3 regions of the Arthrobacter sp. NicSoilB4 genome follow, and region 3 is predicted to be linked to each of the others. Evidence: riboswitches for the same ligand, from Rfam matches in the RefSeq annotation. Region 3 holds a riboswitch; each other region holds the start of a gene.
What was found. Region 3 has a riboswitch for cyclic di-AMP ahead of LDO13_RS03320 (M23 family metallopeptidase). Riboswitches for the same ligand answer to the same signal wherever they lie in the genome.
Positions count from the first base shown of each region.

Region 1: another riboswitch for cyclic di-AMP. It lies ahead of LDO13_RS10365 (NlpC/P60 family protein); the one in region 3 lies ahead of LDO13_RS03320 (M23 family metallopeptidase).
Region 2: another riboswitch for cyclic di-AMP. It lies ahead of LDO13_RS02525 (hypothetical protein); the one in region 3 lies ahead of LDO13_RS03320 (M23 family metallopeptidase).

Region 1 is NZ_AP024653.1:2,294,963-2,300,158, forward strand. Features, by position in the region: gene LDO13_RS10345 (DedA family protein) at 1-78, opposite strand, end outside; gene LDO13_RS10350 (DUF5129 domain-containing protein) at 217-1,671, shown strand; gene LDO13_RS10355 (DUF1918 domain-containing protein) at 1,677-1,868, opposite strand; gene LDO13_RS10360 (serine hydrolase) at 1,945-2,979, opposite strand; gene LDO13_RS10365 (NlpC/P60 family protein) at 3,292-3,909, opposite strand; cyclic di-AMP (ydaO/yuaA leader) riboswitch at 4,022-4,223, opposite strand; gene LDO13_RS10370 (hypothetical protein) at 4,393-4,662, shown strand; gene LDO13_RS10375 (DNA alkylation repair protein) at 4,691-5,196, opposite strand, start outside.
Region 2 is NZ_AP024653.1:526,684-531,879, forward strand. Features, by position in the region: gene LDO13_RS02510 (phosphatase PAP2 family protein) at 1-374, shown strand, start outside; gene upp (uracil phosphoribosyltransferase) at 387-1,022, shown strand; gene LDO13_RS02520 (VOC family protein) at 1,116-1,493, shown strand; gene LDO13_RS02525 (hypothetical protein) at 1,648-2,406, opposite strand; cyclic di-AMP (ydaO/yuaA leader) riboswitch at 2,405-2,592, opposite strand; gene LDO13_RS02530 (HAMP domain-containing sensor histidine kinase) at 2,670-4,298, opposite strand; gene LDO13_RS02535 (response regulator transcription factor) at 4,302-5,042, opposite strand.
Region 3 is NZ_AP024653.1:702,182-707,377, forward strand. Features, by position in the region: gene serC (phosphoserine transaminase) at 1-418, opposite strand, end outside; gene LDO13_RS03315 (metal-dependent transcriptional regulator) at 683-1,378, shown strand; cyclic di-AMP (ydaO/yuaA leader) riboswitch at 1,499-1,737, shown strand; gene LDO13_RS03320 (M23 family metallopeptidase) at 1,742-2,560, shown strand; cyclic di-AMP (ydaO/yuaA leader) riboswitch at 2,683-2,866, shown strand; gene LDO13_RS03325 (NlpC/P60 family protein) at 3,174-3,920, shown strand; gene LDO13_RS03330 (HNH endonuclease) at 4,143-4,643, shown strand; gene LDO13_RS03335 (NTP transferase domain-containing protein) at 4,710-5,196, shown strand, end outside.

The DNA of each region.
Region 1 (5,196 bases), 1.6 Mb from region 3:
CTCGCCGAGGGCGTCGACGGCCCGGGCGGCAAAACCTACCAGCCCGTCCAGCTCGTCGACCGGAGTGGCGGGGGTCATGGCTGCCCCGGCCGTTCAGCTTCCTCGAACACCGCAGCCTCCCCTTCCACGCAGGACGTGGCAAGCCTAGCCGAAACAGGAGCGCGGGGTCGGCGGGCGTCCGTCGACGCCGCCCGCGGCAAGCACTACGCTCAGGAAATGGCAATCGTGCGGAAAGTCCTCGGTGTCCTCCTCCTGGTGGTGGCCGGACTGGCCGGTTCGGGGCCGGCAGCGCTGGCCGTCACGCCGGTCGACATCGTCATCGAGGACCGGGCGGGGGTGCTGGACCAAAACACGCTCCTGCCCGCCGTCCGGGCCATCGAGTTTTACCAGCCCACCAAGGTGGCTGTTTACACCTACAACGGCTCGTCCTCGGACAACCTCAACGAGGAGGTGCTGCGGTTTGCCCGGGCCGAGCGCCCGGAGTGGATCAGCGCTGACGGGCAGAAATGGGCGGACGGGCTCTTCATTTTTGCCCTGGACCCGGTGGGCCGGCATGTGGGGACCTACATGGGTGAGGACCGGAAGGTCTCGCCCGAACAGCGCGAGGACATCCAGAACGCCTCCAAGGAGCTCCTCCGCGATGCCCAGTGGACGGACGGCACCATTGCGGGGGTCCAGCGCGGGGCGGAACTGATCAACCAGCCGTGGTACCGGTCCACGGCGTTCCTCGTCACTGCGTGGGTCACCGTGGCCGCCGCCGTCGCGGGAGCCGCGGCCTGGCTGATCGTGCGCTGGCGGACCAGGGTCAGCAGCCGCAGGGAATTGGCCCGCGGCGACGCCAGCTACGCCAACGTCAGCATGGATCTGCAGGTCACCGAACTCAACGCCGGCACCATCCCGGAAGCTTCCCGGTACGGCAGCACCGTGCTGGAGAAGCACAGGACCTTCATGGCGAAGTACAACACCGCCACCGGCCTCTCCAACCAGGTCCATGCCCTGTCGCCCAAGGGCCTGAGCCGGCGGCCCAACCTGACGCTGGTCCGAAGCTACGCGGATGCCGCCACCGAACTGGATGCCCTCGACGACGTCATCTCGGACACCAATGCCCTGCTCAACAAGAGCTCCGCCTGGGCGCCCGCCTGGGACCGGCAGCTGGCACCTTTCCGGGCCGACCTGGCCGCGATCGAACAGATGCTCAGCAAGCGCAACGCCGAGGGCGACTCGGCCACTGCGGCGGCGCTGCGCTCGTTCCGGGACGAAAGCCACCGGGAGATCGAACGGTGGACCTCGGAACTTTCGGACGGAACCATCACTCCGGAGACCGCCCTGGACCGGCTGAGGGACGCCCGCACCCATTTGTCAGAGTTGCTCAAGAACCATGCCGATACCGTCATCGAGGGCTACGCCAAAAATGAGAAGGAAGCCCGTCTTATGCGCAAGGAAATGGAGACCGCGCAGGCCGGAAGCAAGGCCAAGTACGGGCGCGCGTACGAACCCAGCATCCTGGGCACCGTGTACCCCGCGTACTACTTCTTCTCCGTGCCCACGTTCAACTCCGGCTTCAGCACCGGCGTCAGCAGTGTCAGCAGCGCCCGCGGCGGAAGCAGCACGACGGGTTACGGAAGCAGCGGCGGGAGCTTCTCCGGCTCCGGCAGCTCATCGAGCTTCTAGCGGCGTCAGACAGTCTTGCTGCGTTCGACGACGAAATCGCCGCCGGGGAACAGGATGGTCTCGTGGCCGTCGTCGAACCTGACGTGATACGGCGGGGCTCCGTCAGCGCCCCTGACCTCGAGTATTTCCCCGTGCCGGTCCGATGACTCGACCGTGGTGCCACGGATGATGATGCGGTCTCCCTGTGCTGCCTTCATGGCATTCACCTCCCTTCTCCAGCCTACGATTCTGTGTGCTTTAGGGGAACGGCCCCGGTGCGGAACAGGGGCTGCGTCAAAAGGCCCCGGCGGCGACCTTGCCGGTGAGCTGTTGGATGACGCGGGTCCGTGCGGCCATGTCCGACATGTCCTTGCCCTGGGTGTAGACCACAAACACGACAGCCCGCTCCCCTTGCACCAGAATGCTCGCGTCGTGGAGGTTGCCGTTGAGCAGGCCGTATTTATGGAAGACGTCGATTCCCGGAGGTGCGGCGGCGGGGATCATCACCTCGTAATTGGTGTTCTGCATATAAGAGAGCAGCTGGGCGGTGTTGGCCGAGTTGAGCAGCCGGCCACTGTAGAGCTCCGCGAGGGTCGTCGCCATCTCTGCCGGAGTCAGGCCGTTCACCGTCCGGTCATAAGGGATGCCCAGCGAGGCCGCATAGTCCGTCAGCCCCTTCTGGCCCACGGCGGCCATGATCAGCGCCCACGATTCGTTGTTGCTTTGCTGGACCATTTGCCGGATCTGCTGGCCTGCGGTGGACGCCCCCATCCGGGTTGTCAGTGACGCCTTACCGGTTTCCACCAGATGGTAATAGGCCTCCGCGGCGAGGATCTTCGCGGTACTGGCTGCCACAAACTTGGTCTTCACGCCGTACTCGTGCACCTGGCCGTCACCAAGATCGATCAGGGCCACGCCCACCCGGTACGCCTTGTTGGCCCGGATGACCGCGTTGATTTCGGCGTCGAGCGCCGGCCCTATCAGGCTCTTGGCAGGAACGACGGCGGCCGGTGCCGGGGCCGGCGTCGACTCCGTGGCTGACGGGGATGCTGCCGGCGACGATCCGCCGGTGGCGGACCGCGCATCGGCCGCCGCTGCGGCACCGGAGAGGGCGGACTCGGACCCTGCCGGCCGAGTTCCGTCAGCCGTTACCCGGGACTGGACGGTGGCGTAGACAGTCGCGGCCGCGACCAATGTGAGGACGGTGACCAGCACGACCAGGAACTGCGGGCGGATCCCGCCAATGCGCCGGAGCAGCCCGCCCCGCTGGGTCGTCTCATGTGTGTGGCGGCCGCTGCTGTAATGCCGGCCGGGGCCCCAGGAATCCAACCGGCCTCACCCCCGGCTAATCGGCGCCAGCGCAAAGTCCGATGACGCCACAGGCAGGCTCGCAGGCATAATCTTCCTTCGAAAATAAAGAACCGCGGCGCGGCTATAAACCTAATGCATTCTTCCCCGGGCACGGCCAGAGCGCAAGGTACGGCGCCCGCGCAGCGCGTGAATCTGCTGGTCGGACGCGGCACGCCCCTCTTTGAGGAGACGGATGCCCTGACGCCGGACGCCGCGCACGCAAAAGACCGGTGATCAGCTGCCCCCAAGGCAACCGATCGACCGGTCTTTTGCATGCTGTTAGCGGTTCTGCTAGCCGGCTCGGACGAACGTCACGGGGCCGGTGGCGGTCAGCCAGGACAGCGGGTGCGTCATGGTGGCGTTGACGCCGTTCATGCCGCCGCTGATGGCCTGGCCGTTGCCGGCGTAGATGGCAACGTGGCCGGACTGGACGATGATGTCGCCGGGCTGCGGATCGGCGACTACCTTGCCGTAGTTCAGGAAGGCTGTCGGGCCGATGTTGCCGACAGGGATGCCGGCAGCGTTCAGGGCCTTCTCCACCATGGCGGTGCAGTCCTGCGTGATGCCGATCTGGCCGTAGGCCATGGACAGCAGGGTGGCGTTGACTCCTCCGGCTGCCGGGGCAGCGGCAGGGGCGGGGGCCGACTGGACCTTCACGGTCGCCTTGGCGGCGGCGGGGGCCGGTGCTGCCGGGGCCGGAGCGGCCGGAGCGGCCGCGGGCTTGGGCGCCTCGACCACGGGTGCCGGGGCGGTCTCAACAGCGGGGCGCTCGAAAGTGATCTGAACAGCGGAGTCCGCCATGACCGGTGCACCGACCTGGCCCTTGACGTCAACGGACGACGCCGGGGCGGTGCCGCGCTCGGCCGGGGCATCGGCCGCGTTGGCGGCCATGGCGCCGCTGAGCACCATTCCGGAAGCTGCGACGAGGACGGCGGCCTGGCGGCCAACGGTCCCGGCGGTACGGCGTTTGCTGCGAAGATCGGCGCGCTTGGGCGCACGGGTATTGCTAAAAGTCATTAAAGGAGCCTCTCCCAATGCCTGCGAGGTGAGCTGTCGGATTCGGATGGGAGGCACCCGGCCGCACTCGGGCCCGATCATTGCGGGCCGTGCGGCTTCACCCCAAGACCCCTGGAGAACAGCGGGTCAAAAGTGGTTTCCCCGTCTCTGCCGGACGTTGCTGCGAGTTGTCCCCGGGCCGCGGCAGAGTTAGGCAATCGGCTGGGGAGAGCCCGTCTCGGTAACAACAGGCACTTAACAACGGTAACGGAATGATCACGGCATGTCACATTGAGGTAACGGCGGTGGGGTCCCGGACGCTGTTTTTCCCCTTCCCGGACGCGGCGTCAGGCATAGGATGATGCCATCACCGTTCCTCGAAGCGGAGGCCTGGAAATGAACTATCCCGACGTCAGCACGCACTGTGTCGCCATCTGCCAGCTCAGCAATGAGCCGCAGGAGGACTTCAATGTCAACACCGAGTTGCTGGTCCTGGAAGGCGGGGAGGTCCATGTCTCCACGTGGGATGCCGAGCCCCGTGACGGCGGCTTCGACGTTCACGTCCTGAACGACCGCGTGGACGCCCTGGGTTTTATGGTGGTCACCGATTGGGAGTTCTTTGACGAAAAGGCGTACGCCGTGGTGGAACGCCGGCCGGAACGTTAGGAATCGTCCCCCGTGCGGTACGGGCCGGTCAGAGTTCCAGCTCCGGCCGGTACTTGGCCATGTCAGTGAGCACGACGGCGACTGCACCCTCGTCGACAGCTCCGCCGTCGACAGCGCCGTCGCGATAAGGCGGGGTTGGCCGGGACTCCGGCAGCACCGAACGGGCGTGGCGCACGAACCGGGACCAGTCGCCCGCGCCGGCGCGGAGCTCGCGCAGCGGGCACAGCAGGGCGGCGCGGCGCAGCCAGCCGTCAGGATCACGCACCCACCGGTCCAGGACGCTGTCCGCGCGGACCCTCCCGACGACGTCGAGCCCGGCGATCAGGGGGCCGACGACGTCGATGGCGAGAGGATCGACGACGGCTCTTAGCTGCGCGCTCCGCACGAAGCCCTCGATCCGCGTCAGGTCCGTGTTGGTCAGCAGCCGGACGCTGGACTGCAGGAGGACGACGGCGGCGAGGCGGCGTTCGAAGACCGGCACCTCCCACAGCTCGGAGCTCAGAGCGGTAATGTCATCGTGCGTGAGGTCCGGGT
Region 2 (5,196 bases), 180 kb from region 3:
GGCTCGTGGTGTACCTCGCCTGCCTGCAGGTGCAGCGCACCATTGCGCGCGTCGCCCTGATCGCTGCCGGTGTGATCTTCGTGGCAGCAATGGGGATGAGCAGGGTCTTCCTGGGCCATCACTGGATGACCGATGTGATCTTCGGATGGCTGCTGGGGCTGGCGTGGGTGGCGATCGTGATCATGGCCCACAGGCTCTTCCATGTCTTGCGGCACCGGGAACACGCGGGTCCCGCGCCCACGTTCGACAACCCCGCGCACCTCAGAGACGGCGTCGGGGGGACCGCCAGCAGCACCGGCAAAGACCGCCGGTCCGGTGGCAAGGACGACGTCGGCGCCCGCGGTCCCACGGGCGGGCCACCAGCCGCCGGGTGATAGTTTTGACCCATGCGCACTTTCGTTGTGGACCACCCGCTGGTCGCCCATAAGCTCACCGTTCTGCGGGACAAGAACACCCCGTCCCCGGTCTTCCGCCAGCTCACCGAGGAACTGGTCACGCTCCTTGCGTACGAGGCCACCCGCGAAGTCCGCACCGAACCGGTTACCATCGAGACACCGGTCAGCACCACCATCGGCACCGCTTTCACCAAGCCCACCCCGCTGGTGGTCCCCATCCTCCGGGCGGGACTCGGCATGCTCGAGGGCATGACCAAGTTGGTCCCCACCGCCGAGGTGGGCTTCCTGGGCATGGCCCGGGATGAAGAGACCCTGGACATCATCACGTACGCCGAGCGGCTCCCCGAGGATCTCACCGACCGCCAGATCTTTGTCCTGGACCCCATGCTCGCCACCGGCGGCACGCTGCGCGAGGCCATCAAGTTCCTCTTCAAGCGCGGCGCGTCCGACGTCACCTGCATCTGCCTGCTGGCCGCTCCGGAAGGCCTGGCGAAGCTGGAGGAGGAGCTCTCCGACGCCAATGTGACGATCGTGCTCGCCTCCATCGACGAGAAGCTCAACGAGAAGTCCTACATCGTTCCGGGCCTGGGCGACGCCGGCGACCGCCTCTACGGCGTGGCCGGCTAACCAGCCGCCGGTTTCGACGCCGCCCCCGCTGCGGGTTTCCCGCGGTTGGGGTTGCCCTACCGGAAAACGCTGTCCGGGACTAGCCTGTGCCCCATGGACTGGAAACTTGAACTCGTCTTTGTCCCCGTGTCCGATGTGGACCGCGCCAAGGATTTCTACGTCAACAAGGTCGGGTTCAACGCCGACTACGACGAGCGGCCCATGGACGGCATCCGTTTCGTCCAGCTGACCCCGCCCGGTTCAGGCTGCTCGATCGCCATTGGCGAGGGCCTCAACGACGCCCCGCCCGGCACGGCCCCCAGCCTGCAGCTGGTGGTCAGCGACATTCAGGCCGCCCACCAACAGCTCAAGGACAACGGCGTGGACGTCAGCGACGTCGATGTCCAGGACTGGGGGCACTTCGTCTACTTCGCAGATCCCGACGGCAATAAATGGGCGGTGCAGTACCTGCCCAACCGTCCCAACGGCTAGACACCCCTAACCGAACCGACCCGGGGTAAGGCCCGGGTTCCCGCGGATTGTCGCGGACACAAGCGAGGCCCCGGATCCAGCGGATCCGGGGCCTCGCTTTAGCGCTCTTACAAGGGCACTTCATTCCGACGTTCGCGTCCGCCGGGTCTGGTGTTTAGTACCAGTTGTGGGCGTAGTGGAAGTTCAGGGCACCACACGGTGAGCCGTAACGTTCCTTGACGTAATTCAGGCCCCAGTTGATCTGGGTCCGGTAGTTGGTCCGGTAATCAGCGCCCGCGCTGGCCATCTTCTCGGCCGGCAGGGACTGGACCACACCGTAGGCCCCGCTGCTCTTGTTGGTGGCCGTCGTCTTCCAGTCCGACTCCTTGGTCCAGAGCTTATTGAGGCACTGCATCTGGTCTGCGGCCCAGCCATGGGAGCCCAGCTGGCTGGCTGCGTAGGCCTGCGCGCCGGCAGGGTCGTCGATGGCAACGGGGGCGGGCGCCGGTGCCGGCTCGGGCGCGGGTGCCGGTGCGGGTGCCGGCGCAGCTGCCGGGGCCGGTGCTTCGGCAGGCTTGACCTCGGCAGGCTGGGCCGCGACATCGCCGGTGGGGATGGTGGTCTGGTTGACGACACGGACGCGCTCAAAATCGAGGGGCGTCAGGGGATCCGCCGTGGTGGCTGCGTCAGTGGAAGTGCCCGCGCTGGCATTGCGGGCAGCTGTCTCGGACGCGTGTCCGGCGGCGCCGACCCCCACAAGCACCGCGCAGGTCGCGGCAACAACAGCCGCCCGGCGGCCCCTGGAGCCGAAGTTCTTGGCAAACCGGGACAGGCCTGAAGCGGGCTTGGCCGGTTCGGCGCGGTGGCGCGACGGCTCGGAGCGGGTCTTCGTGGTAACGCCTTCAGGGCGCGTTTGTGGCTTAAAGTCAGTCATGTTCGCCTCTCAACGCCTGCGGAGTTAGCTGTCGGGTTCGGATGAGGTCATCCGGCCGCACGGAATCTCACGTGTCGGCTTCACCCCAAGGGTGCAAGATGCAGAAATGCCCGGGAACTCTGGGTCCCCCGCCTCTGCCTGGTCCAGCGGAATCCGGGAGGCGGCAGAGTTTGGCGTGCATCCGGATATGCGGCGTCAGTGATGGCCGCACCCTAAAAACCGTACAGGACCCGGATGCTTAAGTCACATTTGGGTAACGGGGATCACGACGGCGGTGTGGCGGCTTGCGCCGCCGGAACCTCTTCGACAGCCGGGCCGGGCGCGGGCAGCCGCACCACAAATTCGGTCCTGCCCGGCACCGACGTCACGCTGACCGTCCCCCCGTGGGCCTCAACAATCGACTGCACGATCGAGAGTCCCAGCCCGCTGGTTCCTTCGGCGGAAGTCGGCGGAGGGGTCCCTGTGGAAGCACTCGTGGCGGACGGGGGCCGGGGCGGGCGGAGCGGGAGGTGCGGCAGGGGTAGGCGGACGGTTGCCGGCGTCGTCACTGGCACCGGATTCTTCCGGGAGGCATCCGCCCGGGTGAAGCGGGCAAAGACGCGGCCCACAAACTCGGGGGCGATCCCGGGCCCGTTGTCCGTCACGGTCACCACGGCACTCCCGTCCGGGGTGCGCTGCACGCCGGTAACCACCGTCGTGCCGGGTCCCGTGTGCTTGCGGGCGTTGGAGAGCAAATTGGCCAGCACCTGGTGAAGCTGGGTGGCGTCGCCGCGGACCACCACGGGCTCTTCGGGGAGCTCCAACTGCCAGACCCGGTCAGGGGCCATCACCTTCTCGTCACTCACTGTCTCCACGGCCAGCTGGGTGAGGTCCACATCTCCGAGCTTGAGCGGTTGGCCTTCATCCAGCCGGGCGAGCAGGAGCAGGTCCTCCACCAGGGTGGTCATCCGCTCCGACTGGCTCTGCACGCGGGCCAGGGACTTCTGCCCGTCGGGGGTGAAATGTTCGGTCATCCGCATCAGCTCGGTGTAGCCACGGATGGCGGTCAGGGGCGTGCGCAGTTCGTGTGAGGCATCCGCCACGAACTGGCGCACCTTCATCTCGCTCTCCTGCCGGGCTTCGAGCGCGTTGGAGACGTTGTCCAGCATCAGGTTCAAGGCATGGCCAACGCTGCCCACCTCGGTTCCCGGATGGGCCGCCGACGCCGGTACGCGGACGGCAAGTCCCACTTCTCCGGCGTCGAGCGGAAGGCGCGAGACTCTCGTCGCCACGTCGGAGAGCTGGTCCAGCGGTTTCATGGTCCGGCGGATCAGCGCCGTCCCGGCCAGACCGATCACAACGAGGCCGCCGGCGGATACGAACACCGTGGTCCAGACCAGGGAGGCCAGCGTGTTCTGTTTCTCCGCGAGCGGGAGCCCGGTCACCATCACGTTGCCATCCGGGGCCTGCACAGCAACCAGGCGGTAGAAACCGGCGGACAGGGTCCGGTTGACGGGCTCGTCGTGCGGAGAAAGCTTCAGGAGGATCTCGTCGTCTTCGTTGGTGAGCGACTTGCGGGTGGCGTCCTCCGCGATAAAACCGGCGCTGCGGACCGAATCGTCCACGATCCTGGCGTTGAGGGTGCCGACCCCCTGGCCGCGTGCCTCAAGGGGATCGGAGCGGCCGCCGGAGCGGCCAAAATCGCGGGCGCGGTCCGAGGCTTGCTGCAACTGCTTGTCCAGCTGCCGGGTCAGGAAGAGGTCCATCGAGGCGTAGCTGACAATGCCGATGGCTCCGCAGATCGCCACGAGCAGTGCCATGGCGACCAGGACAAGCCGGGTGCGCAGATGCCACGTGGCCGGGTCGCGCCAGTTGAGCCTGGAAGGGCTGGTGGTACCGGAGGGTTCGGGCACGTATCAGTCCGCCGGCTTCAGGACATAGCCGGCGCCCCGCACCGTGTGGATCATCGGCGGGTGGATGGCGTCGACCTTCTTACGGAGGTAAGAGATGTAGAGCTCCACGATGTTGGCCTGACCGCCGAAGTCGTAGTCCCAGACCCGGTCCAGGATCTGGGCTTTGCTGACGACTCGCTTCGGGTTCTCCATGAGGTAGCGCAGCAGCTCGAACTGGGTTGCCGTGAGGTGGAGCTCTTCCCCCGCCCGCCGCACTTCCCGCGTATCGATGTTCAGGACGAGGTCTCCGACGACGAGTTCGGCGGTATCCATGGCGGCCACCCCGGAACGTTGGACCAGCCGGTGCAGCCGCAGGAGCACTTCCTCCATGCTGAACGGTTTGGTCACGTAGTCGTCCCCGCCGGCAGCCAGCCCGGCGATGCGGTCCTGGACGTCGTCCTTCGCTGTCAGGAACAGGGCCGGGACTTCCGGCGTGAAGGCACGGATCCTGCCCAGCAGTTCCACACCGTCGAACCCGGGAAGCATCACGTCGAGCACCAGCACGTCGGGACGGAACTCCTTGGCCAGCTTTACGGCTTCCGGGCCGTCCGCGGCGACAGCAACCGACCAGCCCGCCATGCGCAGGCCCATGCTCATAAGTTCGGAGAGGCTGGGCTCATCGTCCACGACCAGGGCGCGGATGGGGGAGCCATCCGGATGGGTCAGCTGGGGGAGATTGTTGGTCATGGAGTGCGAAGTGGCCATGGGACTACTCTCCGATCTGCCGGTTAGGTCCGCCTTTGGGGATCCTGTGCGGCACCTGTGAATCCCAGCCTAGCGAGCTGGACATCCCGGGGAGCGCTGGTCCGGCCGCAATTTTTGGAATTCCGCGGTGACCACTCTGTGGGACGGCCTGCGG
Region 3 (5,196 bases):
CGCCGGCCTCAGCCTGCGCCGCCGGGCGGGTCCCCGGCTCGGACTTGATGATGGAGGAGTCCGCGAGGAAGGGTGCCTTGTTGGTGGCGGAGGCGAACTTCGAGCCGAATTCGCCGAAGGACAGGTGCTGGGCCTTGTTTTCCACGAGCCCGAAGCTGGCAATGTCCCAGAATGCGGTCGACCCGCCGACGCCCAGGATGACCTCATAACCCTCGGGTGCGCGGAAGAACTGGCTAAGCCCGTTCCGGACCGATCCCACGAGGTTCTTGACCGGCGCCTGGCGGTGGGATGTACCCAGCAGCCCGGAAGCCGCGGCAAGGGCTTCCATCTGTTCCGGGCGGACCTTGGACGGTCCGGCGCCGAACCGGCCGTCCTTGGGCAAGAGGTTGGCGGGAATCGTGATGCTGGTGTCGCTCACAGTGGCTCCAATTTTCGGCTGGTACAAAGCGTGGCTCGGCAGGTGGCCCGGCAGGGTGGCTGCAACGGAGCCTTGCGTTTCATTCTGCCTGACTGCCCGGCGGGGGAGGCAAAAAAGTCCGTCATAGTCCGGTCACTGAGATTATCCGGAGTAATTCAAAATAGGCTAAGCTGACCTGCGAACGTACGGCGGACCCCGCCAGGGCGCAAGCAGCACGCGGTACGGTGGGAACACGCAAGGACGGCGCTCGAGGAGCTGAGCTGAATGACGGATCTGATCGATACCACCGAGATGTATCTTCGGACCATTCTGGAACTTGAAGAAGAGAACATCGTTGCCCTCCGCGCCCGCATCGCCGAACGGCTGCGTCACTCGGGTCCCACTGTTTCCCAGACCGTCGGCCGCATGGAGCGCGACGGCCTGGTGGTTGTTTCCGGCGACCGGCACCTTGAGCTGACGGAAACCGGCCGGAAACGTGCCATCGAAGTCATGCGCAAGCACCGCCTTGCCGAGCGCCTGCTGGCGGACGTCATCGGGCTCGACTGGGCCTATGTGCATGAGGAAGCCTGCCGCTGGGAACACGTCATGAGCGAGCGGGTGGAGCGGCGGATTTTCGAGCTGCTGAATCACCCCACCGTGTCTCCCTATGGCAACCCGATTCCGGGCCTCGCGGAACTTGGTGGCCTGCCTTCCCAGCCCTACGGGGATGGGGTTGTGAACCTGCTCGAAGCCATGGCGGGCTACGGTCCGGAATCCCGGGTCATGGTCAACCGGCTGGCCGAGCCCATCCAGGTGGAACCGGAACTGCTCGTCCAACTCGAGGAAGGCGGCATCCGGCCCGGCGCCCTGGTGTCGCTGGAGCGGGTCGGGGAGTACATCTCCGTCCGGGTACCGGACATCGAAGGCGCCCTGGAACTTCCGCCCGAGGTTGCGGCCCACGTCTTCGTTACCGTGGGTTAACAGCCCTTAACCCACTGCTCATCGGACGACCCATGAGTTGTGCACAGGCTCGATAACGGATTTATCTCTGCAAGGCTTAATCGCCTATAGTTGAACACTAGTACCGATACCAAAGCGTTATCTGATCCGAAGCCGAGCTCTGCCAGCGGATCAGTAGCAGAGTCACCTTCTGGCAGGGGCGGGGGAACCACTTCCGGCTGTTCAGCAGCCTTGGGGTGAAGTCCGTCAGCGGCAAGCGCACACCACCGAGGGACTCTTTGGATGCCTCTGTGTCTGGACGCCTGCCACGGCGGACCGGGTCTTTGATCTCTCTGACCCGAATCCGACAGCTAACTTCGCAGGCTCTCCAGAGAGGAACCGTTCTTGACCACCCAGACCACCAGGGGCCGCCGTCGTGCGACCGGTCCCGCTCCGGAGCCGCGTCCGGCCGTCGCCATCATGGCAGACCGCCCACGTGACCCGCACCGTGACGAACGCAGAGGCCGCCGCAGCCCGTTCCGCCAGGTAACAGACTTTGCCGCCGCCAGTGGCGTGGGGCAAAAAGCCGGCATTGCCTTGGCTGCTACGGGTCTGGTCCTCACCGTTACCGTCCCCGCCACGGGCCCCGTCATGGCCACCAACACTGGATCCACGGGATCCATCTCGGCCGCGGTCCAGCCGGATGTCACGGCCGGCGAGGCAAAAATCGACTTCAACCGGACCGCCGTCACCACCCAAGGCGACCCGGACGGAAAGCTCAAGCAGCTGCTGAGCGCCCAGTCCGTGGGTTCGATCACCCGCGCGGCCTCCGCAGGCAGCCTCGGGGCGCCGCTGGCCCAGCTGAAAACCGCGTCACCCTTTGGATACCGCGTCAGTCCCATCACCGGCGGTTCCGGCGAGTTCCACCGCGGCCAGGACTATGCCGCCCAGTGCGGCACGGCCGTCATGGCTGCTGCCAGCGGAACCGTGACGTTCACGGGCTGGCACCCCTACGGTGGTGGCAACCGCGTAGTAATCGACCACGGCAACGGCCTGGAGACCACCTATAACCACTTGTCCTCAGACACCGTCAAGGTGGGCCAGCAGGTCTCCCGCGGCGATGTCGTGGCGATGAGCGGCACCACCGGCGCCTCCACAGGCTGCCACCTTCACTTCGAGGTCATGGTCAACGGCGAAGTTGTTGACCCGACCGGCTGGCTTTAACAAAGCTGATCGGACGCTCTCGCATTCTTGTGACACGCCGTGATCCGAATGTGACATTGAGTCCCAACTGTTGTACGTTTGACCTACGCCAACTTTTCCGAAGTTGGCGCTCTTGAGTGGATTGCCTAGCTCTGCCACCGCTCAAGGTCCGTTCGCATTACATCGTCTGGCAGGGGCGGGGGAACCAATTTTGGTCTTCGAAAGAAGGCCTTGGGGTTAAGTCGCAAAGCTTCCCAGGAAGCGGCGCGGCCGGGTGACTCCCATCCGAATCCGACAGCTCACCTCGCAGGCATTGGGAGAGGCTACTTTCGTGTCTTCACGCCACAATGCTGCGCGTCACCGCGCTTGCGCGGCTCTTACGAGCCCGCTGAAATCCGACTCCCGGGCCGCCCTTGCCGGCGCCCGGAACGGATCTCACACCGCCGCCTCAATCTCTGCTGAGTCCGGCCCGCAGGCTATGCACCTGCACGCAGTTTCTGCTTTTGGCGCGTCTTCGCAGTACACCCTTCGCTAACTAACCCATTCGGGGCGATCCGGCGTACCCCCAAGATGCCGGAGCGTCCTCAGCCTGCGCCTGAAAGCGCGGCCACAGGATCACGAAAGAGAGAACTTAATGACTACTCGTGCAAACGCACGGCACCGCGCCGAGGTCACCAAGACCAACTCGCTGGCTGTTATTGCTAAGACTGTCGGAGACAACGCCGGTGGCATGGGCCGCCAGGCAGCAGTCATCGCTGCAGCTTCCGGCCTCGTCCTGACCAGCGGCATCGCGGCCAACGCTGCTGAGGCCAATGTCCAGCGCGAGTCCACCTCCGCTTCCACGCTCGAAGTCCAGTCCGCGGCCCCCGCGACCATCTCGGCTGCTTCCAGCATTGCGATCTCCTACGAGAAGCCGGCTGTCACCACCACTGCTGCCCCCGTCGTCGAGGCCCCGAAGCCCGTCGTAAAGGTCCAGGAAACGCCGACCGCCAAGACCGCCAGCACCAAGATCGGCGCCACCGCTGCCGTGGCCGGTACCAACGTCGCCAGCGGCATGGGCGCCACGATCGCCTCTGCCGCCTACGCCCAGATCGGCGTTGGCCAGGACTGCACCGCGCTCGCCACGAACGCTCTGGCCGCTGCGGGTATCAACTACCACGGCTGGCCGGCAGGTTACCTGTCCCTCGGCCGCACCGTGAGCGCCGCCGAGGCACAGCCGGGCGACCTCGCGTACTACCAGAACGGTGGCGCTGGCATGGCCCACATCGCCGTCTACGTCGGCAACGGCATGGCCGTTCACGGCGGCTGGAACGGTGGAACCACCTCCCTGCAGAGCGTGAACGTCGGCTCCGGCCCGGTCTTCATCCGCGTCGGCGGCTAAAGACACCAACTGTTACAACGCAAAGGACCCCTGCCATTTGGCAGGGGTCCTTTGCGTTCCCGCAACGTGAACTTCGGCCGACACGGACCACGGACGGCAAGAAAGGATTCGGTGAAACGGCACCTCGGTGTTTACTCTTGTTTTGTCGATCCATAGCCCGACCATGCAGAGGGCAGCCGGCCCTCGTGCCCCTGGCGGGTGCGGCCGTGAAGAGGTATGCGGATGCGCACTCTCGTTCTGAATGCTGGATATGAACCACTGGCGGTAGTGACCTTCCGCCGGGCACTCGTCCTTGTCCTGACTGGAAAGGCCAGTGTCGTGGCGGAGGGCGACGATCCTGTCGTCGGACCGCAGGACGTCCTTGGCCGGCCCTCGGTGATTCTCCTGAATCGCTACATCAGGCCCCGGTACAACACCCTGACGACGGTCAGCCGCCGCGGTGTGCTCCGCCGCGACGGGCACCGTTGCGCGTACTGTGGCAAGGCCGCCCACACCATCGATCATGTCCAGCCCAAATCCAGGGGCGGTGCGGATTCCTGGGAAAACCTCGTTGCTGCCTGCCTGCGCTGCAACAATGCCAAAGGCGACCACACGCCGGGCGAAATGGGATGGAAGCTCAGCTTCAGCCCCGCGCCGCCCAAGGGCACAACCTGGCAGATCAAGGAGCTGGAAAAGCCCACCCCTGCCTGGGATCCATTCCTGCTACCGGAATCCGCCGCCTGAATCGGCTCGCCGGCGCCTGACCTTCTGAGCCCGACGGCCAGTGTCGGAGCGCGTTAGGCTGGTCCGGTGGAATTCGATGCTGTCATCCTGTCCGGGGGCCGGTCCTCCCGGCTGGGGGGTGTGCCCAAGCCAGGGCTGATGCACGACGGCGCCACCCTCCTCGAGCGCGCCCTGCAGGCCGCGCGGGGCGCGGCAGCAGTCGCCGTCGTCGGGCCCGACCCGGGAACGCTGCCGGAAGGAGTGCTGAGTTGCAGGGAGGACCCGCCCTTTGCCGGGCCGGCCGCTGCCATCGCGGCAGGGCTTTCCGCCCTGGAACGGCACCGCGGCGCGGACAGCCGGCACCTGCCGGCGGCGCCGTTCACCCTTGTCCTCGCCTGCGACATGCCCCGGGCGGGCGCCGCCGTCAGGACGCTGCTGGAAGCGGCAGGGCAAGACGCTTCGGCTGACGGGCTGATGGCGGTCGCCGCTGACGGGCGGCGTCAACCGCTGGTGGGTTTATATGGCACGGCCGCGCTAGAAAGGAGCGTTACCGAAGCCGGGCAGCGCGGCGCCC